3 regions of the Comamonas sp. 7D-2 genome follow, and region 2 is predicted to be linked to each of the others. Evidence: predicted binding sites of a transcription regulator. Region 2 holds the regulator's gene; each other region holds the start of a gene.

Region 1 (2,266 bases), 350 kb from region 2:
CCGCCCGATGCCTTCCTCAAGGATGGAGGCCGCTATCGCCGCCGCCGCCATTCCTGCTTTGTCAGCGAAGGCGATCAGGTGCAGCAAGTGCCTCATCGCGCCCACTGGCAGCCCGTGGAATACAACGCTCTGCATGGCGGCATGCAGCGCATGTTCGAGCCCATGCAGGACAGCACCACCACCAGCGCGGCCTGGCTGGCGATGATCAATGCCCTGGGCCAACTGGCCGATCAGGTGTTCTGCACCGACGAGCTGCATGAACGCTGGTTTGTCGAGGCGCACCAGTTCCGCATCGACACCACGGACGGTATCGGCCGGCCCACGCCCGAAGGTGCGCACCGCGACGGAGTCGACCTGGTTGCCGTACTGCTGGTGGGGCGCAAGGGCGTCAAAGGGGGCGAGACCCGCGTCTTCGAGGCGAGCGGTCCCAACGGCCAGCGCTTTACCTTGACCGAACCCTGGTCGGTGATGCTGCTCGACGATGCGCGCATGATTCATGAGACCACGCCGATTCAACCCGTCGAGCCTGGTGGCGTGCGCGACACCCTGGTGCTGACCTATCGCCGCGGCAACTTCCAGGGTGCCGAGCTTCAGGAGCAGAAGGGTCAGGCTGCCTGATTGATCCGGACGCCTTTGTTCGGAAAATTTGAGCAAAACTGTAACGTGCTCAATACGTCAAAGTGACGTCATCAACACTGCATGATGCAGGCTTGTCGCGGCGAAGCTTTCGCCTCTTCGAGTCTTCCCTGCATCCAACAAGCCAGATCAGCTGGCCAACACCACGCCTTGCAGAGCGTGGTTTTTTATATGAATCGTTTTTACGCCCTTAGTATTTCAGTGCTGACCGCTCTTGTCACAGTAGCGGCCTGCAAGCCTTCGCAAGATCGTCCGGCGCAGGCGGCCTACACCAAGGAGCCCACGATCTACTTTCGCAATGGCCTTGAGATTACCCTCGGCGATGCCTCGGTACCGATTCACGGCGTGGAGGAATGCCCTTATGGTCTGGCCGCGCCGGCCGGGGCCGTGGTCGAGCTCAATGATGCCAAGTGCATTCGACTCTCGGACGATACCGAGCGGATCGTCGTGATGTTGGACATGCCGGGCGGCATCGTCCGGGAGGAATGGACCGTGCGCCGCGATGCGCCCAGCAAGCCCCATGAGCCAGCCTTCAAGAATGTATCCCTGCTGCGCCCAGACGGCACTCGCATCACGATCACCGACAAGTCCGACACTCTGCTGGACAAATGCTACGAATACCAGACGGCCCATGTCTGTATCTGAGCCGGGTCTCAGTCAGCGTGAACTTCAGGGTTGATTCATGTCAGCACGCTGAGGCATGATGAAGGCAGACTCAACGCTATTTCAAGAGCGGCATCTGCCCCGGGCCTCTGGCTTGAGGCCCGTGTCGCCTGCAACCTGAAAGGAGAAACATATGTCCATGTTCAATCACATTCTGGTTCCGGTCGACGGCTCCAAGCCCTCCATGCTGGCGGCACACAAGGCCGCTGAGCTTTCCAAGGTCTTCGGCAGCGCCGTGACGGCGGTGTATGTGGTCGATCCCTATCCTTTCACCGGCGTGGGCGCCGACTTTGCCTACGGCCAGTCACAGTATCTGAGCGCGGCCACCGCCGAAGCCAACACCGCCCTGGATGCGGTCAAGGCCATCATGGATGAGGCAGGCGTGCCCGTGAAGACGCTGGTGGGCGAGGGCCATGCGGTGCATGAAGGCATTGTGCGCACCATGGAAAGCGTGGGTGCCGATCTCGTCGTCATGGGCTCGCAGGGGCGACGCGGCCTTGAGAAGCTGATGCTGGGCAGCGTCACGCAGCGCGTGCTTGGCGCCGTGCGTGTGCCGGTGCTGGTCGTGCGCGAGTGAGCGCGAGGCGGCTGCACCATGAAGCAACGGCTCCTCAGGGAGCCGTTTTTCTTGTGAGCAAGGGTGCTTAGCGATTGAGCAGCCGGGCCAGCCAGCCTTTTTTCTTGCGCTGCAATTCCAGCTCCTGCAGCACTTCCGCTTTGAGTCGTTCTTTTTCTGCCGTGTGTCCGCTCTCTTTGGACATCATGCGCAGATAGACCTTGGCCGAGTCCACATAGCCATGGTCTTCGTTGCGGATGTGGTTGAACAGCCAGCGCGAGAGCATGCCATGCAGTTCGGCGGCCACATCCTCACCCGCATCGAAGCGGGTCTGCATCTCGATCACGCGGCGCGTGAACAGCTCGTGCACTTTTTTGTGCGGCCCTGCGAACATATAGCCGGCGCTCTCGA
Region 2 (2,266 bases):
CTTTGTCACCGCATACATCGCACTGAGCAGGCCTGATCCCGTGATTGACCCTGACTACTACCGCCATGGCATGGAAATCAACCAGCGCCTGAGCGAAAGTGAAAAAAGCCTGGCCCCAGCAGTCACCGGCCGCAATCATGCGGCCACGCCAGCCAAGGACCATCCGCTGGATCGCTGAGTGCTCTGGCGCTTGCTCCGCCAAGGTCGCTTTTGCGGCCTTTTTTGTTGCCGATATCAAAATCAGAGCGTGTTGCGCATGTTCTGTCTAACGTTGATGTAGAAGTAAATGGTTTTTTGATATCCAGATGGCGCAGGATGCTCCTGAAAAGAGAGTAGTTCAGGGTTTCCCGCCACGGTGCATGCCCGCAGTCCTGCATGAACGGTCACCACTGTTGTGCAAAATATGACCAAGCCCACAGCCCAAGGAGAATCAGGATGGATGCTCGACGCTGGATGTGGATTGTCTGGCCGGCCTTTCTGGCGGCAGCAATCATGGAGATGGTGGTTTTCGCCTTTGTGGACCCGCTGGATGTGCACTGGCTGGGCTCCCCCCTGGACTGGTCGCGCCAGGCCATCTATACGGTCGCTTTTTTTGCCTTCTGGGTCGTGACCCTGATCGGAGGTGCGATGACGGTGATGCTGGGTCGCTCCGTCAGCGATCTCAATGGCGGCATCGTTTCCGAGCCTCTGCCCGATTAATTCGCACAGACAAAAAAGCCCGCTGTCCGCGGGCTTTGTCTTGAGAGTGTCTGTCGACTCGGTTCAGTTCTGGCATTGCTGGCTGTTGACGATGCGTTTGAGCGCCTCGGTATCCAGGATGCGCAGGTGGCGCTGCTTGACTTCCACAATACCTTCCTCTGCAAATTTGGAGAAAGTGCGGCTCACGGTCTCGAGCTTGAGGCCCAGGTAACTGCCGATTTCTTCGCGCGTCATGCGCAGCACCAGTTCCGACTTGGAAAAGCCGCGTGCCGACAGGCGCTGGACCAGGTTCAACACAAAGGCCGCCAGGCGCTCTTCGGCACGCATGCTGCCCAGCAGCAGCATCACGCCATGCTCGCGCACGATTTCGCGGCTCATGACCTTGTGCACATGGTTCTGCAGGGCAGTGACCTCGCGCGAGAGCTGCTCCAGTTTGTCAAACGGCATGACGCAGACCTCGGCGTCTTCCAGGGCCACGGCATCACAAGTGTGGTGGTCGTTGACGATGCCGTCCAGACCAATGATTTCGCCAGCCATCTGAAAGCCTGTGACCTGATCGCGCCCGTCTTCGGTGGCCACGCTGGTCTTGAAGAAGCCGGTTCGAATGGCATACAGCGAGGTGAACTCTTCGCCATTGCGAAACAGCAGCCCACCGCGCTTGACCTTGCGGCGCGTGGCCACAATCTCGTCAATGCGCTCCATTTGTTCATCGTCCAGGCCCATGGGCATGCACAGTTCACGCAGATTGCAGTTGGAGCAGGATGCTTTGATGGTCTGAAGATTCATGGGCTTTTAGCAACGGCGCAGACAGACACAGAGTGGAGAGTCGCGCTGGTCATTGACCTCGTGGTTGAAGATGAGATGGATCAAATTGTCGCAGCACTTGCCTTGAGGTCTCTTGATTTTCATCAAGGACAGGGTGATTGCCTTGGGGCACATTGCCTGTATTCGTTCAAAAACATGCGCTTTTGCCTATTTTGGGCATGATTTTCAGGATCTGATTTCCATTGAAATCTGCTCTATACAGAGTGTGGGCGCACCCTAACTCCCAGTTATGACCGCAGTCACGCCTGAGTTGCTGAGCCGCTTTGATATCCCCGGCCCACGCTACACATCGTTCCCAACAGCCGACCGTTTTGTTGAGGCTTTTGGTGCAGACGACTACATACTGGCACTCAAGCAGCGCAAGACGCATTCTGGCTCGCGCGCTTTGCCCCTGTCCGTTTATGTGCATGTGCCGTTCTGTGAGTCGCTTTGCTATTACTGCGCCTGCAACAAGATCGTGACCAAGCATCATGAGAAGGCTGCCGAGTATCTGGACTACCTGAGCCGCGAGCTGGCCATGCATACCGAGCATTGCGGCAAAGGTCAACTCGTAAGCCAGCTGCATCTGGGCGGAGGCACACCGACCTTTTTCAGCGATGCCGAGTTGCAGCAGCTGATGGTTTTGATGCGTGAACATTTCAAGCTGGATCCCGCGGGCGAGTACTCCATCGAGGTCGATCCGCGCACCGTCAGCAACGAGCGGCTGAGAGCTCTCAAGGACATGGGGTTCAATCGCCTGAGC
Region 3 (2,266 bases), 1.8 Mb from region 2:
CATGCTCTGCAAGGTCTGCAGTGCGGCCTCGCCTGCGGCTCTGTCATGCCAGACGGCCGAGAGATCGCGCAAAGGCTCGAAAAATGCCGGCGCCAGCAGCAGCACGAACATGGCTTGGCCCAGACCGAGCTTGTCGCCCCAGGCGCCGAAATTCAGCGTGCCCAGCAGGTGAAAACCTATATAGACGGCCACCATGGCCACACCCAGTGCCGAGAAAAGCTCCAGCACCGCAGAAGACAGAAAGGCAATGCGCAGCACGCGCATGGTGCGGGTGCGCAGGTCTTCGGCATGGTCACGCAGCCGCTGGCCCGTCAGCTCCACGGCATGCAGTGCACGTAGCGTGCTCAGGCCACGCAGGCGGTCCAGCAAGAAAGCGTTCATATGACCGAGCTGCAGCATCTGCTCTTCGCTGGCCGCCTTGGCACGCCTGCCCACGATCGCCATGAAAAGCGGAATCAGCGGCGCGGCAACCATCAAAATCAGAGCAGCGACCCATGACTGCAAGGCCACGGCAGCCAAAATCACCAAGGGCAGCAGACGCACACGCCACATCGCGCTCTGGTAACGCGCCAGCCACGGAACAATGGCCTCGGCCTGCTCGGCCATGGCGCTGGCCGCCTGGCCGGAAGCTGGGCGGCTCTTGTCCAGCGGCGATGTCTGAGCCAGCGACTGCGCCACCCGGGCGCGCAAGCTGCTGAGCTGCGCGCGCGCTGCACGATTGGCCAGCATGCCGCCATGGCCTTCTGCCCAGGCTCGCAGCAAGCCCAGCAACAACACGCCAGCAGCCATGGGCCAGACGGCGGCCCTGCCCTGACCGTTGGCCATGAGTTGCACAGCCCAGGCCAGCAAGGCTGCCTGCGGCAGCCATATCAGCCCGGCAAACACCTGCCACACAGCTCCCGCGCTAGGGCGACGGATGACGCTCGCCAACTCGGCATGTGCTGTATCGACCTGTTTGTCGGTGGAAGAAGAAGGGGTGTGCTGCATTTCTCAATTTTCAGTATTTACTGAAATTAACGGAATACTACTCTTCTTTTGACAATCATCATGACTTGATATGCAAAAGCCAATTGCAGGACCAGGCCTACATTGATACGCATCAACTCCGAAGCGATTTAACAAGGGTTAACCCTTGCACAAGTCGTGCTTGAGCAACATCAAGCGAGCAAGCCGCCCATAAAAAACGGCGTCCGAAGACGCCGTTGGCACAGAAGATAGTGAACTGCCTCAGGCAACCAGCAGGCTTGCCTTGGCTTCGGCGTACTCACGCTTGAGGCGAGCCACCAGCTCCGCCGTGGACTGCACCTTGTCAATGGCACCGATACCCTGGCCACAGCCCCAGATATCTTTCCAGGCCTTTTGCGCACCGCCGCCAAAATTCATCTTGCTGGGGTCTGATTCGGGCAGGTTTTCCGGATCCAGACCGGCCGCACGAATCGAAGGTGCCAGATAGTTGCCATGCACGCCTGTGAACAGATTGCTGTAGACCACGTCGTCGGAGCTGCCCTCGACGATCGCCTGCTTGTAGGCTTCTACGGCGCGCGCCTCGTCGGTGGCAATGAAGGCCGATCCGATATAGGCAAAGTCCGCACCCATGGCCTGGGCCGCCAGAATCGAGCCACCCGTGGCAATCGAGCCGGACAGCGCCAGAGGGCCGTCAAACCATTGGCGAATTTCCTGCACCAGGGCAAATGGGCTCTTCACACCCGCATGGCCGCCAGCACCGGCTGCCACGGCGATCAGGCCATCGGCACCTTTTTCAATGGCCTTGCGAGCAAACTTGTTGTTGATGATGTCGTGCAGCACCACACCGCCCCAGCCATGCACGGCCTGATTCACATCTTCACGCGCACCCAGGCTGGTGATGATGATGGGCACCTTGTACTTAGCGCAGACCTGCATGTCGTGCTCCAGACGGTCATTGCTTTTGTGCACGATCTGATTGATGGCGAATGGTGCCGAAGGGCGATCGGGATGGGCCTTGTCCCAGGCCGCCAGAGTCTCGGTGATCTCTGCCAGCCAGTCCTCCAGCTGCTCGGCCGGGCGGGCATTGAGAGAAGGCATGGAGCCGACGATACCGGCCTTGCACTGCTCGATGACAAGCTTGGGATTGCTGATGATGAAAAGCGGCGAGCCGATGACAGGCAAAGCCAGCTTTTTGAGGGCAGGTGGCAGCTTGGACATATGTTGTCTCCTTCTTCGTTTTATCAATAAAAAAGGGCTGCAGCGTTTGTTCCAGATACGCCGGCAGCTCTTATTTCAGAAG

The links. The regulator FNR, encoded in region 2, switches genes on or off when oxygen is low (the NO sensors DNR and NnrR bind a similar motif). The targets are predictions, from matches to a motif close to TTGATNNNNATCAA.
Region 1: a site for FNR is predicted at 1,312-1,325, ahead of MPZ60_RS11620 (universal stress protein). Genes of this name have one in related genera too.
Region 3: a site for FNR is predicted at 1,090-1,103, ahead of cydD (thiol reductant ABC exporter subunit CydD). Genes of this name have one in related genera too.

Annotation. Positions count from the first base shown of each region.
Region 1 is NZ_CP094238.1:2,524,727-2,526,992, forward strand. Features, by position in the region: gene MPZ60_RS11610 (2OG-Fe dioxygenase family protein) at 1-618, shown strand, start outside; gene MPZ60_RS11615 (hypothetical protein) at 808-1,281, shown strand; gene MPZ60_RS11620 (universal stress protein) at 1,439-1,876, shown strand; gene MPZ60_RS11625 (bacteriohemerythrin) at 1,944-2,266, opposite strand, start outside.
Region 2 is NZ_CP094238.1:2,173,343-2,175,608, forward strand. Features, by position in the region: gene MPZ60_RS10045 (FixH family protein) at 1-178, shown strand, start outside; gene MPZ60_RS10050 (hypothetical protein) at 436-699, shown strand; gene fnr (fumarate/nitrate reduction transcriptional regulator Fnr) at 763-1,485, opposite strand; gene hemN (oxygen-independent coproporphyrinogen III oxidase) at 1,754-2,266, shown strand, end outside.
Region 3 is NZ_CP094238.1:3,936,160-3,938,425, forward strand. Features, by position in the region: gene cydD (thiol reductant ABC exporter subunit CydD) at 1-987, opposite strand, end outside; gene MPZ60_RS18040 (nitronate monooxygenase family protein) at 1,228-2,184, opposite strand.